3 regions of the Massilia niabensis genome follow, and region 1 is predicted to be linked to each of the others. Evidence: predicted binding sites of a transcription regulator. Region 1 holds the regulator's gene; each other region holds the start of a gene.

Region 1 (5,488 bases):
GACATACATGAACACGGAAAAGTAGATGATGACGGCCCAGATGACCGAGGTGTCGATGCCCATGGCTCAGCCTCCTTTCAGGTCCATGCCGCTGCCGCCATCGCCAGTGCCCTCGTCGTCGTTGCCGACATCGGCCGCCGACATCGGGCGCATCGGCGTGCGGCCCTCGCCCGGCCCGCCCTCGGTCGCGCGGTGCATCTCGAACTTCTGCGGGCCCTTCCTCATCATGCGCAGCACATAGGCGGTGCCGGCGCCGAACACGAAGATATAGGCAATGACGAACAGGCCGAGCGAGAGTGCCAGGGTGGCCGCGCCATGCGGCGAGACCGCATCGGCCGTCCTCAGCACGCCGTACACGACCCAGGGCTGGCGCCCGACTTCGGTCGTGACCCAGCCGGCAAGGATGGCGACCAGCCCCGCCGGCCCCATCCAGAGCGCCGCGCGCAGGAAGGGCCGCGCCGTGAAGATCCGCCCGCGGCGGCGCAACAGCAGGCTCCAGGCGCCCAGCGCGATCATCAGGAGGCCCAGGCCCACCATCAGGCGAAAACTCCAGAACACGATCAGCGAATTGGGCCGGTCCTCGGGCGCGAATTCCTTCAGGCCCGGAATCTGCCCGGACCAGGTGTGCGTCAGGATCAGGCTGCCCAGGTGCGGTATGCCGACGGCGTAGCGCGTCTGTTCGGCTTCCATGTCGGGAATGCCGAACAGCAGCAGCGGCACGGCCTCGCCCGGCTCGTTCTGCCAGTGGCCTTCCATCGCGGCCAGCTTCGCGGGCTGGTGCTTGAGCGTATTGAGGCCATGGAAGTCGCCGATCACGGCCTGGATGGGCGCGGCAAGCAGGATCATCCACATCGCCATCGACAGCATCTTGCGCACCGCCGGGTTGTCCCTGCCACGCAGCAGTTGCCAGGCGCCGGTCGCGCCGACGATCAGCGCCGTGGTGAGATAGGCGGCCACCACCATGTGCAGCAGCCGGTACGGAAACGAGGGGTTGAACACGATCGCCAGCCAGTCGGCCGGCACCATGCGCCCGCCCTCGATGGCATAGCCCTGCGGGGTCTGCATCCAGCTGTTGGCGGCCAGGATCCAGGTGGCGGAAATCAGGGTGCCGACCGCGACCATGCAAGTGGCCAGGAAGTGCAGGCCGGGGCCCACCCGGGTCCAGCCGAACAGCATCACGCCAAGAAAACCCGCCTCCAGGAAAAAGGCGGTGAGCACTTCATAGGCCAGCACCGGTCCCATGATCGAGCCGGCGAACTCGGACATGTAGCTCCAGTTGGTGCCGATCTGGTAGGCCATCACGATGCCCGACACCACGCCCATGCCGAACATGACGGCGAAGATCTTCAGCCAGAAGTGGTAGAGGTCGACGTAGACCGGGCGCTTCGTGCGCAGCCAGGACAATTCGAGCACGGCGAGGTAACTGGCCAAGCCGATGGTGACGGCCGGGAACAGGATGTGAAAGGACATCGTGAACGCGAACTGGATGCGCGCCAGGTCCAGGGCCGATATGCCGAACATGAGCACTCCTGCTGGGATGCGGTGTGCAGAATCTAGCATGGGTAAAGGCGCGCACAGTTGGCAGCCGGTCCAGGCCACGCGAAGCCGGCTTGAAGCGTGCCTGAAGTTTGCAATCGCGTTGTGTCCTCGCATCGGCGGCGCTCAAACGGACGAGCGTATCCGCAAAAATCAGGAAAGTGAAAGGCTGAGCGGACTATAATCGGACCGATCACCATTTAACCTCTAAAGATGAGCCAAGGCATCCCACTTCCCGCGGCGGCGCCGATCAGCCTCGGCGCCATCAAGGCCAGCTGCAGCGCCTGCAGCATGCACCAGCTTTGCCTGCCGATGGGCCTCGACGACGCCGACATCAACCGTCTCGACCAGATCATCGGCCGCCGCCGGCGCCTTGCGCGCGACGAACGCCTGTACGCCATGGGCGAGCCCTTCCGCAGCCTGTACGCGGTGCGCTACGGCCACTTCAAGACCTACCAGGTCAACGCGGCCGGCGAGCAGCAGATCACGGGTTTCCAGATGGCCGGCGAACTGCTCGGCATGGACGCCATCAGCGGCGACCGCCATCACTGCGACGCGGTGGCCCTGGAAGACAGCGAAGTGTGCGAAATCCCGTTTGCGCGCCTGGAAGACCTGTTCGGGCAGGTGCCGGCCCTGCTGCGCCACTTTCACCGCATCATGAGCCAGGAAATCACGCGCGAGCAGAACGTCATGCTCTTGCTGGGCAACATGCGCGCCGAGCAACGCTTTGCGGTGTTCCTGGTAAACCTGTCGGCGCGCTACGCGGCGCGCGGCTACTCCCCGACCAGCTTCGGGCTGCGCATGTCGCGCGAGGACATCGGCAACTACCTCGGCCTGACGATCGAGAGCGTCAGCCGGCTGCTGTCACGCTTCAAGAAACAGGGCTGGATCGAAGTCGACAAGCGCGAAGTGCGGCTGCTCGAGCCCGTCAAACTGAAGGCCATCGCAGCCGGCACCGACCAGTGCAGCCCGATGCGCTGATGCCCCCTGGACTGACTTGCTTCAGATACCCGCTTCAGAACGTGACCTTCACCGACGCTGCACTGCGCTGCGCCTCGCCGTGGTACACCGCCTCGATATTGTTGCCGTCGGGGTCGATCACGAAGGCGGCGTAATAACCCGGGTGATAGGAACGCTCCCCCGGGCCGCCATTGTCCTTGCCGCCCGCAGCCAGCGCTGCCTTGTAGAAATTATCGACCATCGCGCGGCTGGCGGCCTGGAAGGCCAGGTGATGACGGCCGGTCAACACGCCTTGCGCGGCCTCGCTGTCGGCCGTCGAGACGAACAGTTCGTCGGCCCAGAAGTAGTTCTCGCCGCTTCCCGCGATCGGTACTTGCAGGACCTCGAAGATGGCTGTGTAGAAGGCCCGGGATGCGGGCAGGTCGCGCACGACCAGCTGGATGTGGTCGATCAAGCGGCCGCGGTGGAGTTCCTGGGTTTCCATAGCTCACTCCTTGGAAAAGAGGTGGTCAACGAAAACCCATTCTAGCGGGTCGGGCGGAACCCAACCACCGCGGCTTGCAGCAGGACGCAGGTGCTCAGCCTGCGTTTACGCCTTCGCCTTTTCCTTCGCGATCCAGCCGTCGACCAGCTGCCCCAGCACGTCGAGCGGCACGGAACCGGCACCGAGGACCATGTCGTGGAAAGCCGGCAGCGAAAACTTCGCGCCCAGTTCCGCCTTGGCCTTGTCGCGCAGTTCGAGGATGCGCAACATGCCGATCATGTAGGCCGTGGCCTGGCCCGGCCAGGCGACGTAACGGTCCACTTCCTGGACGTTGATGCCGTAGTCGACCGCTTGCTGGCGCGTCCAGCCCTTCATGTGCAGGCCGGTGTCGACCACCAGGCGGCGGGCGCGGAACAGTTCGGAGCCGAGCGCGCCGAGCAGGCCCGGCACGTCGCCCTGGTACCAGCCCTGCTCCACCGCCAGGCGCTCGGTGTAGAGCGCCCAGCCTTCGCTGTGGGCGCTGCCGCCGCTGAAGATGCGCTGGCTACGGTATTTCGGGATGCCGGTCAGCTCCTGCTGGATCGCCAGCTGGAAGTGGTGGCCCGGCACCGCCTCGTGGTAGGACAGGCTGCGCATGCGGATCATGTCGAAGGTCGGCCCGCGCATCGGCACCCAGAACACGCCCGGGCGGCTGCCGTCCGGCGCCGGCAGCGAGTAGTGGGCTGCCGCCGAGGCTTCGGTCAGCGGCGGCTCGCGCAGCACTTCGACGGGGGCGCGCGGCTTGAGGTTGAACAGCGGCGCGCTGCGGCGTTCGGCATCCTTCACCATCTCGACATACTTCGCCAGGATCGCCGGCCGCGGGTCGCCTTCGCCTTTCGGCTGGAAGGTCGCGTCGAGCGCCTTCATGCGCGCCTCGATGCTGCCCTCGGCAAAGCCGAGCGAGCGCAGGTGCTTGTCCATCTCGCCTTCGATGCGCGCCACTTCGCGCAGGCCGATCGCGTGGATCTCTTCGGCGCCGAGCGTGGTGCTGGTGTAGTTGGCGAGCGCGCGCGCATAGGCCGCGGCGCCGTCGGGCAGGCGCGAGATGCCGGCCGTGTCGTCCGTCTTCGGATGCAGCTCGGCCATGAAGGCCTGCACGCGGGTGTAGGCGGGACGGATCTTGTCTTCGACGATTTTTGTCGCGCGGGCGATGGCGGCGGTGCGCGCCTCCGGCGTCAGGTCCTTCAACCCGGCGGTGCGCTGCTCGAGCGAGGTGACCAGCACGTTCTGCGGCGCCGCGGGCTTGAGGAAGGTATCGACCTGGAACTGGGCGCGCTCGAGGATGAAGCGCGGCGGAATCAATTTGCGATCGGCCGCCGAACGCCCGCGCGCGAGCGCTTCGTCCATGCGTGCGGCGACCTGGTCCAGGCGCGCCAGGTAGCTGTCGACATCGGACGCGCGGCGCATCGGGTGCGTCTGCGTCATGAAGTTCACCAGGCCCACCTGCACGCCGCTGAACTGCGAGAACACGAAATTATGGTCCTCGAAGCGCTCGTTGGCGACCGTGTTCGACAGCGACCAGCGCATGACCGACGCCGACACGCGCTGGGTTTCGCTCAGCGGCCCTGCGAGCCACTTGTCCAGGCGCGCCAGCCCCTGCTTGGCCAATGCGATCGCCTTCTTGCGCTGGGCCGGCGTTTGCGGCGTCAGCTGGCGGTCCAGCGCATCCTGTTCGGCGCCGCTGAAATACTGGGTCGCGCTGGCGAACTGGGGGTTCTGGCGCACCCAGTCGTTGGCGAACTTGTCGGCCCAGGCATCGAAAGCGGCATTCGGCTTGACGGCGGCGGTGGCGGCCACGGGTGCAGCCAATACAGCACTCGCGGGCAGCAGCGCGCCGGCCAGCGCGATGGGGACGAACAGGGAAGCAAGGGCGACGCGCAGGGAGCGCTGGGAGGTAGCTGGCATGGTGTCTCTTCTAGTAATTAGTCCGGCAGATTGCCGCGACGGAAATCTAACATGGAAGAGTTGCCAGGGACAGTCTTTACAGCTGGCGTGCGCGCCCCTCAAGGCGCCGGGTCGGCCACGATCTCCAGCCCGGCCGCCGCCGGGTTCCAGCGGCGCGCCAGGCGCCACTCGCGCCCTGCCCCTTCGACGACGACCTGCCAGTGCGTCATATCGAGCGCCGGCAGGGCAATCGCCAGGGCGCCGTCCGGGCCGGGCCGGGCCTCGAGTACGCGGTCCTTGCCCGGCTGCGTCGGGTGCGCAAGGTGGATGCGCAGCGGGGTGCGCATCGGCCTGCCAAAACTGTCGAGCCGCGCGTCGAGCCGGCCGGCCTTCGCATCGTAACGCCCCCTGAATGTCAGCTGCAGGCCGGTGGCGACGCGGTCGCGCCGCAGGTCCTGGTTGATCGCCTTGCCCTGCTTGTAATAGTCGTCCACGACGACCGCGTCGGGCTGGCGTATGGCAAGCCCGACGGTGATGGCGGTAGCCAGCATCACCGAGAGAGGGCCGAGGATGATGAACCACGGC
Region 2 (5,488 bases), on a different contig from region 1:
GTAGCGATGTTGGCCGGAATGATTGGCACTGCCCTGCTGTATGCGCTGTTCCAGACACTCAGTTCGTCGCGCCGGCGTGCCATCAGGCTAGCCGAAGAAATGACCGGGGAATTGCGGGCGAGCGAAGCGAAACTGCAGAAAACCAACGACAACCTGCGCCGCCTGGCGGCGCATGCGGAGAGCATCAAGGAGAGCGAGCGCAAGCGCATTGCGCGCGAGATCCACGACGACCTCGGGCAGAACCTGCTGGCGCTGCGCATCGAGGTCGACCTGCTCGCCTCGCGCACCAACGGGCGCCACCCCCGCCTGCATACGCGGGCGCGCTGGATGCTCGAGCAGATCGACGCGACGATCAAGAGCGTGCGCCAGATCATCAACGACCTGCGACCGAACGTGCTCGACCTGGGCCTGACGGCGGCGGTTGACTGGCAGATCGCCGAATTCCAGCGGCGCACGGGCATCGCCTGCGAACTGGTCTCGCACAACAACGACCTGCATGTGAGCGACCGCTGCGCGACGACGCTGTTCCGCATTCTCCAGGAGTCGCTCACCAATGTCTCGCGCCATGCGCGCGCTACCGCAGTGCGGGTGGAACTGGCGGTCGATCCGGATTCGATCTGGATGACAGTCAGCGACAACGGCATCGGCCTGACCCAGACCGGCGGCCAGAAGCCCGGTTCCTTCGGCCTGGTTGGGATCGAAGAACGGGTCCGCATTCTCGGCGGCAAGTGCCTCATCACCAGTGGACCGGATCGCGGCACGACCGTCCATGTGTCGATTCCCTCCGCCGACAATCTCCTTTCCGTGGCCTATGTGCCCCCTGCTTCCTATCCCGCGTTCGATGGAATGTAAGCGCAGCGATTCCAGCCTTGTAGTCCTACTTCCCGTCCTGTTGTAGGCGTATTTGCCACAAGAAAATTGTTGACGCGACTCAACTTGCGGAAAATCAACGAATTTCGGGCGCTTGCGGTAGACAATCCATATCAATGCTTCGCGTCAACATTGACGACAACAACAACCCCTGAGGAGGGCTGACCATTTGCCAGCATCACTACATCGATAGCCAGAACACCAACTCAAAATAACGATGCAGTAGCCAAAACAAAAGGATAGATCATGATCTCGAATAACAACTTCGCCCGCATTGCCGCCCTCGATTTGAACCCGATCAAAGTCAAACTGATGCACAAGGAATCTGGTGAAGGCTGGTCGCCAGAACACGCCAACGCCATCGAAAACGAGTACCGCCGCTTCCTGTACCTGATGACCACCTTTCCGAATGTGCAAATGGCGCCGCGCGTGGATGTCGACACGTTCTGGCATTACCACATCCTCGACACGATGAAATACGCTCGCGATTGCGAGCAGGCCTTCGGTTACTTCGTGCACCATTACCCTTACCTCGGCTTGATGGGCGAAGACGACAAGGAGATGCAGCAGCAGGCTGGCGAGCGCATGCGCGAGCTGTATGAGTCCACCTTCGGCCTGTCGTATGTGCGTCCGCTGAGGACCGACGGCGCCATGGAAGCTGCTGATGTGCAAACGGCATGCGCTCCCACCATGAGCCAAGCAGCAAACTCGGCCTACTGCATCGGCGTCGGCACCGGCCCCGGCATACTGAAGGCAGCCGATGTACAGGCCGCCTACTGCATCGGCGTCGGCACCGGCCCCGCCATGCCCAAGGCAGCCGACGTCCAGACCGCCTATTGCATCGGCGTCGGCACCGGCCCCGGCATGTTCAAGGCAGCCGACGTCCAGACCGCCTATTGCATCGGCGTCGGCACCGGCCCCGGCATGTTCAAGGCAGCCGACGTCCAGACCGCCTACTGCATCGGCGTCGGCACCGGCCCTGGCATGCTCAAGGCAGCCGATGTCCAGACTGCCTACTGCATCGGCGTCGGCACCGGCCCTGGCATGCTCAAGGCAGCCGATGTCCAGACTGCCTACTGCATCGGCGTCGGCACCGGCCCCGGAAAGGCCGTCCCGCAAGCAGCCTGATTTCACATGTTCCGGTGGCCGCGCAAAGGATGCGTAGGCCACCGGTAATATACATCCTGCGTCGACTCTCTACTACGGCCCCCATGCGGTACCCACCCGTCCTGGAACATCGCGCAACTATCAACGCCGCTAGGTTTCAGCCGGCCACTATCTGGAGGATTCTGATCCACATCAAATAAATCGCGGCTAAATGGATGACATGGGTACGGCAGCTTGGATCACACGGATCAAATCGATCAAGCATGGCGCCTGGTTGGGCGCGCTGCTGTCGCTGGGCGTCGGAGCGGGCCTGCATGCCAGCACCAGCCAGTCGATCGAAAACGACGCGCACAAGCGTTTCGACCAGACGGCGCGTACCGTCCAGTCAATCCTCGATGGGCGCATCAAGACCTTTGCTGATTTGCTGCGAGGAACCTCCAGCCTGTTCCTCGCGGGCGAGGAAGTCTCGCGCGACGAATTCCGCCGATACGTGGCCGGCCGTGACCTTCCCCACCAGTTCCCCGCTATCGAGACGATCAACTTCGCGCGTAGCATCACCGATGCCGAACGTTCCGGCTCCGAAGCCCGGATGTTACAAAACATCGATGGACGGGGGCGCAGCGCCAGGATTGTGCCCGAGGGCCGCCGCCCGGAATACACCGTGCTGACTTTCGTCGAACCAGTCACGGCCCAGGCGGAACAAATCGGCATCGACCTACAGGCGAGGCCAGGGGTTGCGTCGACCTTGGCGAACTCACGTGACACCGGCGAAGTGTCGACTTCGAGTGTGCGGGTGAAGGTTGCGTCGAAACCAAGCGGCCTGGGAATGCGCATGCCAGTCTACCGCCCGTTCATGCCCCTGCAGGATGTATCCCAGCGTCGCGCTGCCTACCTCGGTTCGGTCGGGATCGAGTTCAGCGCCGACCGCCTCGCCCAAGCCGCGCTCGACAACATGCCGAAAAACGCCACCAGGCTCGTCATTTCCGACATGAGTCCGCTGGAGGATTCTGGGGCAGATCCAAGCGCCTCCCGACGTACCGTGTATTTCGACAACCGTCCGGGCGCTGCGCCGGACGAGCGAGTCGAGTTCCGTGCGCTGCTGCCGGTCGGGGTCGGCGGACGCGGCTGGGACATCGATTTCAGCGTGGACAAGCGCAGCATGTATTCCAGCATCGACAGCGCCCTGCCTTGGGTAGCGATGTTGGCCGGAATGATTGGCACTGCCCTGCTGTACGCGCTGTTCCAGACGCTCAGTTCGTCGCGCCGGCGTGCCATAGGCTTGGCCGAAGAAATGGCAGGGGAACTGCGGGCGAGCGAAGTAAAACTACAAAAAACCAATGACAACCTGCGCCGCCTGGCGGCGCATGCGGAAAGCATCAAGGAAAGCGAGCGCAAGCGCATCGCGCGCGAGATCCACGACGACCTCGGGCAGAACCTGCTGGCGCTGCGCATCGAGGTCGACCTGCTGGCCTCGCGCACCAATGGGCTCCACCCGCGCCTGCGCACGCGCGCACGCTGGATGCTCGATCAGATCGATGCCACCATCAAGAGCGTACGCCAGATCATCAACGACCTGCGACCGAACGTGCTCGACCTGGGCCTGACGGCGGCGGTTGACTGGCAGATCGCCGAATTCCAGCGGCGTACCGGCCTGGCCTGCGAACTGGTGTCGCACAACCTCGACCTGCATGTGAGCGACCGCTGCGCGACGACGCTGTTCCGCATTCTCCAGGAGTCGCTCACCAACGTATCGCGCCATGCGCGCGCTACCGCAGTGCGGGTGGAACTGGCGGTCGATCCGGATTCGATCTGGATGACGGTCAGCGACAACGGCATCGGCCTGATCCAGACGGGCGGCCAGAAGCCCGGTTCCTTTGGCTTGGTTGGCATCGAAGAGCGGGTGCGTATCCTGGGAGGCAGGTGCCTCATCACCAGTGGACCAGATCGCGGCACGACCGTCTATGTCTCGATCCCGGCGGCCTCGAACCTGCTCTCCGTGGCCCCGGTGCTGGTGCCCGAATACCTGGCGGAAGCGGGGCCTGATCGTATGTGGCGTCTGCCACAGGAAATCAGTTGACCTTGCTCATGTCACGGAAATCAATGGGCTGAGCTTGCGATAGAGAATCTCAACCGATGGTTTCCCAGTATTCACTAAGAGCAGCCACCGGATGAGAATGACCTACTTGCCAGCATCGCTCATCGATGCCGCAGCGCCAATTAAAACAACGATGCAATACCAAGACAAAAGGATAGATCATGATCTCGAATAACGACTTCGCTCTCATCTCCGCCCTGGACCTCAACCCGATCAGGAAGAAGCTGATGCATGTGGAATCCGGCGAAGGCTGGTCGCTGGAACAGGCCACCACCGTGGAAACCGAGTACCGCCGCTTCCTGTACCTGTGCAAAACTTTCCCGAATGAACCGGTCGCTCCGCTCGACGACGTTGACACCTTCTGGCACTACCACATCCTCGACACGATGAAGTACGCCCGCGATTGCGAGGAGGTCTTCGGCTATTTCCTGCACCACTATCCCTACGTAGGAATGGACGAAGAAAACGGCAGCGGGGAGCGGCATAACGCAGGCGAGCGCATGCGCGAACTGTATGAGTCGAGCTTCGGCGTGTCATATGTGCGTGCCGCCGGTGTCATTGGCGAGCGTGCGCCGACTAGCGCCGTCCAGACGGCATGGTGTACCGGCACGACGGACATGAAAGCTGACGCCGCCCAGACAGCATGCTGCTTCGGCACGGGCGGCCCGGGCATTGCGAAGCTAGCCGGCGCCCGAACCGCCTACTGCATCGGCGTGGGCAATGGCCCGGGCATGGCCAAGTCAGCGTGATACTTCCCACGTCCCGGTGGCTGGCCGCAGCGTGCCCAAGCCACCGGGTGATGTACCTGGTACGCAGCAGGATCGTCGCGCCGATTGGTGAGGTGTTGTGAACGCCTGCTTACGGCTTCTTGCTTTGACGCGCGCGCAGCTGCTGCCTTTCCTGCGTCTGCTGCTTGTTCTGCTTGCTTTCGAATAAAGCCTTTGCCTCTTTTTTTGCCTGATCGACCGTCCGCATTGCCTCGTGATCGTCATGCGCCACGAAATAATCGTCAGCCTGGGCGTCGACGACCAGCTTGATGGCGGCCTCGTCGTCGAGGTCGTAGATCTCGGTGAGCAGGGTCGTTATTTCGTCCAGGAATGCTTCGTAAGTCAGGGTCGTCATGATGGTGGCTCTTGTAAATTGCTTTTCGGGAAGGGCCGCTATTCTACCAGCGGCCACTGTGCCAGCGCGTGCTGGACGCTAGGGTAGCGCAGCCGCACGCCGAGCTCGCGCCGCATGCGCGTGTTGTCGAGGCGGCGCGACTCCGACATATAGGACAGCAGCACCGGCGACACCACCTCGCGCAGGTCGGCGCGCGGCAAACGCGGCGGGCGCGGTAGCCGTGCGGCGTCGGCGACGGCGTCGAAATAGTCGGCCATTTTCAGGCGCGTGTCATCGGATGCATGATAGACCCGC
Region 3 (5,488 bases), on a different contig from region 1:
TGTCGAGGCCCCATTCGGCGATTGGGCCCAGCTTCGGCGACAGGCCGAAGAACACCATCAGCATGTCCAGCGGGACGCGGCGGGTGACGCCGTCGGCGCCGGTGACCTTCACTTCGCTCAGTTTGCCGTCAGTTTCGTCAAAGCCGGTGACCTGGCCGATGATCAGCTGCATTTCGTATTCTTCGCACAGGGCCTTCATCTTGGCCACCGAAGCAGGGGCGGCACGGAAGTCTTCGCGGCGGTGCAGCAGCACGACCGATTCGGCCTTGCCGACGAAATTCAGGGCCCAGTCCAGGGCCGAGTCGCCGCCGCCGCAGATGACCAGGTTCTTGCCTTCGAACAGCGACGGGTCCTTGACGCGGTAGTGCAGCTGGCTGCCTTCGAACTTGTCGATGCCATCGACCTTGATCGTGCGCGCCTGGAACGAACCGACGCCGGCCGCGATGAAGATGGTCTTGGTGATGAAGCGGGTGCCGGCCGAGGTTTCGACGTTGAAGCGGCCGTCTTCGCGGCGCTGCACGGTGGTAACTTCCTGGCCCAGGTGGAAGGTCGGCTCGAACGGCTCGATCTGCTTGAGCAGGTTGTCGGTCAGTTCCTGGCCGGTGCACACCGGCACGGCAGGGATGTCATAGATCGGCTTGTCCGGATACAGCTCGACGCACTGGCCGCCGACGGCCGCGAGCGAGTCGATGACGTGGGCCTTGATCTCGAGGAGGCCGAGTTCAAAGACCTGGAACAGGCCAACGGGACCGGCGCCAATGATGACGGCGTCGGCGTCGATGGCGCCGGCGAACGAACTGTTAGGGGCGATGCTGCCCGCATCGTGGGTGGCACTGATAGTCATGCGCTAAATCCTGTTGATTTTGAATAGAGGGCGCTGCAGGTAGGCCCGTTGAATGCGGGCCTGTTCGTGCGATGGCCGCTAGTGTGCCATGGATGACGTGAGCCTGCTGGCAAAGGCCGAAAACCGGCCAGCAGGCGCTGCGGCTGCTTGCTTCTTAGCGGGCCAGCTGTTCCAGCTTGCTCTTGACGTCTTTCCACTCGTCCGCATCGGGCAGGGCCGGCTTGGTCTTGGTGATCGAAGGCCATGCGCGCGACAGGTCGGCGTTGAGCTTGATGAATTGCTGCTGGTCGCCCGGCACGTCTTCCTCGGCATAGATCGCATTGACCGGGCACTCGGCCACACAGACGGCGCAGTCGATGCACTCGTCAGGATCAATTGCGAGGAAATTCGGGCCTTCCCGGAAACAATCGACCGGGCATACATCGACGCAGTCGGTATACCGGCAGCGGATGCACGATTCGGTGACAACGTGGGTCATAACAGTCCTATCTATGGTGGGGTGCCGCGGCGTCAGCGCGAGGTGAGGCCGCCAACATGGCAAAGCACTGTATTTTAGGGCAATTCAGCTTTTCCTACAAATTACGCTTAGACACAATATACATAAGCAAATGAGGAGCGTGACGCCCGATTCAGACGTGTTATGCACCATCGCACGCCGAAGGACGGAACCCATTCCTACACCGCCCCACGCAAATGCGCCAGCAACCCCTGCCATTCCGTCGCCCCGAGCGAGCCGTCGTCCGCCAGCACCACCGACTTGCAGCGCCCGCCATCCTCCACAGTGATTTCCCAGCGCGGCAGGTCCGCCCCGACCGCGCAGGGCGGCGGCGCGCCGAAGAAGTCGACCCGGTGCAGCAAGGCCTCCAGGTCGCGGCCGCCGGCGATGCAGGCCGTGTCGAGCTCGACCTGCCGCGCCAGGCCGGCAAAGCCGCCTCCCATGGTCGCCCTGATCTTCACGGCCGGTCCGCCGCCGCCGCGATCGCCGCGGCGGCCAGCGCGCCTGACTCGTCGGGCGCCGGCGCTTCCGCTGTGCCTTCGCCGGCCGGCCCGTTCCGCCCGCGTTCGGCGCACCAGCGCGCCAGTGCCTGCGCTTCGGCCTCGAGTACGCGTTCGATGTTGTAGTACTCGGCCAGGTTCATGGTGCCGCAGCAGGCGCGCCGGTCCTGCATGGCGCCGGGTGCGTCGCAGACTCCAGCGGCGAGCCGCTTGAAGCGAGGCTTGAGTGCCGGCGTTGCCGCGTCCGTCGGGTCGACCGGGGCCGGGGCTTCGCCGGAATAGTCCGGTTCCGCCACGACTTCGCGGATGGTGAACTGGTGGCGGATCGCGTCACCGTAGCTTGCCGGCTTGCCGTCCTCGATCGCCAGGCGCAGCATCTCGTTGGCCACGTCGGCATAGGTGGCGGCAATGTCGGGCGCCGCCACCAGCGCGCGCAGCACCAGCCCGCGCAGCCAGGCCGCCACCCGGTGCAGCACGGCGGCGTCGTCCTCGAGCGCCGGGTTGCGCTCGAGCGCGAAGAGATCGGCCAGGATGTCGTACACGGCGCCGGTGAACACCTGCGAAATCGCATGCACCTGGGTGCCGGCCTGCGACAGCGTCAGGTCGTTGTCGGCATTGCGCAGGCCCGTGGTGCCGCCCAGCGCCAGGCCGAACTGCTCGGCGATGTCGGCGAGGAAGGTCTTGTCGTGCAGGCGCGCCTTGGTCTGCGCCACCACGGCTTCGCACTGGTCCAGCTGCGACAGCGCCAGGAAGATGGCGGTGAGGTCGCCGAAGGCTTCGTGCAGGCCGCCAGTCTGGGGCGGCGCGTCGGCCAGCAGCCAGTGGGGCTTCAGGCCGTCGAGCACGGCGTGGCCGGTCTCGTGGGCGACGATGTCGAAGGAGCGGCAGGTGAACACCCGCTCTGTTTGGCCGGACGGCACGAAGTCGCCGAACTTCAGGCAATTCTGGGTGCGGCTGTAGAAGGCGTTCATCACGTTCGGCAGGCCGTAGGGGAAGATCTGCAGCGGCGCCGTGTCGATACTGCTGTTCCATTGCCACGGCAACGGCATCTCACTGCCGCTCGACGACAGCGAGCGCTGGTACATGGTCAGCGTCTGGCGTACCACGGCAAAGGTGTGCACGGCGTCGAACTGCGGCGTGTCGGGCATGGTCACGAAGTCGCCGAAGGCATTCGGCTCGACCGGGGAAATTCCCGGATCGCCCGATGCGATGCGGGCGTCGCGCGGGCCGGCCAGCACGATGCCCGGCAAAAAGGCCTTGCGCGTGCCCATGTCGAGCACCGACGGATCCTGCTTCCACATCAGCACGCGCGCGCCAAAGGCATAGGGCAGGGGGACGCTTGAGTCGGGCGGGGCGTCGACCGCGCGGGGTATGCCCGGCTGGTCGAGCAATTTGGTCGCCTTGCGGTGTTCGCGGTAGGGCGCGCTTGGGGTGGGAATAAAGGCGACCGGGGGCTGGTCGCGTTCGAAAGTGACAGGGTCATCCGGCAGCAGGGCTCGTTTCTGATTCATTGCGCATCCTCGCGTGATTGAGATACATCAGCAGATACTCGCGCCCCCGGCGGATCGAGTTTTGACCCACGTCAATTGCACAGTGGACTGGTATCTCTCCCATGCAACTGGCATCATGGCGGATTGTCTTGCGTTTGCAGAGGAAGGAAACACAGATGGCCGACATCCAGATCGTCCAGGAACACAACCTGAGCCCGGAGCGGGCACGCGCCGCGGCGCAACAGGTGGCCGACAAGGTGGCCACCGAATTCGGCATGGCCTGCCGCTGGGATGGCGACGTGTTGCGTTTCGAGCGCAGCGGGGTCGAGGGCGCCCTGACCCTGGGCGAGCAGCGCGCGGCGCTGCGGATCAAGCTCGGGTTCCTGATGAGTGCGTTCGGGCCGGCGATCGAGGCGAAGGTGGCCGACAAGATGCGCCGGGTGTTCGCGGCGGCGTGAGGGGTGCCACGCCGCGCGCGCGGCTGATCAGCCCTTCAGCTCTTCAATCAAATCGATGTACTGCTGCATCGCGTCTTCTTTCGAGGTGCCTTTCAGGCCATCCCATGCGTCGAACTTGGCGCGGCCGACCATGTCGGTGAAGCCTGGGCGCTCGCCGCTGGCGTCGCCCACGGACGCCTGCTTGAACAGCGCGTAAATCTTCAGCAAGGTCATGTTGTCCGGGCGTTCCGGCAGGTTCTTCGAATCGGCCTGGGCCTGGGTAAACTGGTCTTGCAAGCTCATAAAAACTCCTGTTGGCTGGTTGTTCAGTAAGCATTGATGCTAAGGCAATGCACCCAGCCATCTTAGCCGACGCTGCCGTGGATCATGCGGTTTCGCGCCGCACTTTAGAGGGCATGCTCGACCATGGCGGCCCCTGAAACGCAAACGGCGCCCGCAGGCGCCGCTTGACATCGCATGGAGCGATGATTACACCGCCAGCAGTTCGACGTCGAAGATCAGGGTTGCGTTCGGCGGGATGGCGCCGCCGGCGCCGCGTGCGCCATAGCCCAGGTTTGCCGGGATGGTCAGGCGGCGCTGGCCGCCGACTTTCATGCCCTGCACGCCTTCGTCCCAGCCGCGGATCACGTGGCCGGCGCCCAGCGGGAACTGGAACGGGTCATTACGGTCCTTGCTCGAATCGAACTTCGCGCCAGGCGTACCGTCGTCGTTGCGCAGCCAGCCGGTGTAGTGGACGGTGACGTAAGCGCCGGCTTTCGCCTCGGCGCCTTCGCCGACGACGGTGTCTTCGTATTGCAGGCCGGAAGCGGTGGTAGTAGTGGTCATGATTTTCCTTCAATATTCGGGTTGAGGGGCGATTGTAGTGCAAGGTTTCACAACGTGCCATTCATACCCGCTTGCGGCATCCGCTTGCGGCTCCCGCTTGCGGGCACCGGCCCCGTGAATTCTGACTACAATGTGCTTTTGCTATCGGGAGCGTCCCACCATGCCAGCACCTGTTCCGTTCATCCCCGGGAGGCGCGCATGAGCGGCGTCGCCCGCGCCTGGCGCCGCGCGCTGCGCGCCCAGTTTTCGCGGCGCATGCTCATGCTCTCCTTCGTTCCGCTGCTGCTGTCGCTGCTGGCCTGGGGCGGCCTGTTGTGGGCCTTCCTGCCGGGCCTGCTCGACTGGCTGCACGCGCTGTTCGTCGAATACGGCTGGTTCCAGTCGAGCAACAGCATGCTGTCGACCCTGGGCCTGGGCGCGCTGAAGGTGATCGTGGTGCCGATCGTGGCGATCATCCTGCTGTTGCCGCTGATGATCGCCTCCTCGCTGCTGTTCATGGGCATTTTCGCCATGCCCGCCATCGAGCGCCATGTCGGCCGGCGCGACTACCCGAAGCTCGAGCAGAAGGAGGGCGGCAGTTTCGCCGGCAGCGTATGGATGAACCTGTCGAGCGTGGCCGTGTTCGCGCTGCTGTGGCTGTGCACCGTGCCGCTGTACGCCATTCCCCCGCTGGCGGTGGTGGTGCAGGCGGCGCTGTGGGGCTGGGTGGCGTCGCGCGTGATGAGCTACGACGCGCTGGCCGCCCACGCCAGCGAGGCCGAGCGCAAGGCCCTCATGCACAAGCACCGCTGGCCGCTGCTGGCGATCGGCATGGCCTCGGGTGCGCTGGGCGCCTTGCCAGGCATCGCGTGGATCGGCGGCGCGGTGCTGGCGGT

What was found. The regulator FNR, encoded in region 1, switches genes on or off when oxygen is low (the NO sensors DNR and NnrR bind a similar motif). The targets are predictions, from matches to a motif close to TTGATNNNNATCAA.
Positions count from the first base shown of each region.
Region 2: ACFPN5_RS22305 (glycine-rich domain-containing protein) is a predicted target of FNR. The motif match lies at 922-935, and genes of this name have one in related genera.
Region 3: ACFPN5_RS00740 (gluzincin family metallopeptidase) is a predicted target of FNR. The motif match lies at 3,413-3,426, and genes of this name have one in related genera.

Region 1 covers NZ_JBHSMU010000014.1:17,763-23,250, reverse strand. Annotated here, with positions in the region: gene cydB (cytochrome d ubiquinol oxidase subunit II) at 1-63, opposite strand, end outside; gene ACFPN5_RS13260 (cytochrome ubiquinol oxidase subunit I) at 67-1,521, opposite strand; gene fnr (fumarate/nitrate reduction transcriptional regulator Fnr) at 1,750-2,517, shown strand; gene ACFPN5_RS13250 (VOC family protein) at 2,552-2,980, opposite strand; gene ACFPN5_RS13245 (DUF885 domain-containing protein) at 3,086-4,924, opposite strand; gene ACFPN5_RS13240 (FixH family protein) at 5,023-5,488, opposite strand, start outside.
Region 2 covers NZ_JBHSMU010000016.1:314,759-320,246, forward strand. Annotated here, with positions in the region: gene ACFPN5_RS22300 (sensor histidine kinase) at 1-852, shown strand, start outside; gene ACFPN5_RS22305 (glycine-rich domain-containing protein) at 1,117-1,998, shown strand; gene ACFPN5_RS22310 (sensor histidine kinase) at 2,198-4,054, shown strand; gene ACFPN5_RS22315 (glycine-rich domain-containing protein) at 4,234-4,821, shown strand; gene ACFPN5_RS22320 (hypothetical protein) at 4,931-5,194, opposite strand; gene ACFPN5_RS22325 (sugar nucleotide-binding protein) at 5,233-5,488, opposite strand, start outside.
Region 3 covers NZ_JBHSMU010000003.1:127,357-132,844, reverse strand. Annotated here, with positions in the region: gene ACFPN5_RS00755 (NAD(P)/FAD-dependent oxidoreductase) at 1-844, opposite strand, end outside; gene fdxA (ferredoxin FdxA) at 999-1,322, opposite strand; gene ACFPN5_RS00745 (protealysin inhibitor emfourin) at 1,520-1,801, opposite strand; gene ACFPN5_RS00740 (gluzincin family metallopeptidase) at 1,798-3,351, opposite strand; gene ACFPN5_RS00735 (polyhydroxyalkanoic acid system family protein) at 3,507-3,788, shown strand; gene ACFPN5_RS00730 (acyl-CoA-binding protein) at 3,816-4,070, opposite strand; gene ACFPN5_RS00725 (FKBP-type peptidyl-prolyl cis-trans isomerase) at 4,257-4,613, opposite strand; gene ACFPN5_RS00720 (EI24 domain-containing protein) at 4,812-5,488, shown strand, end outside.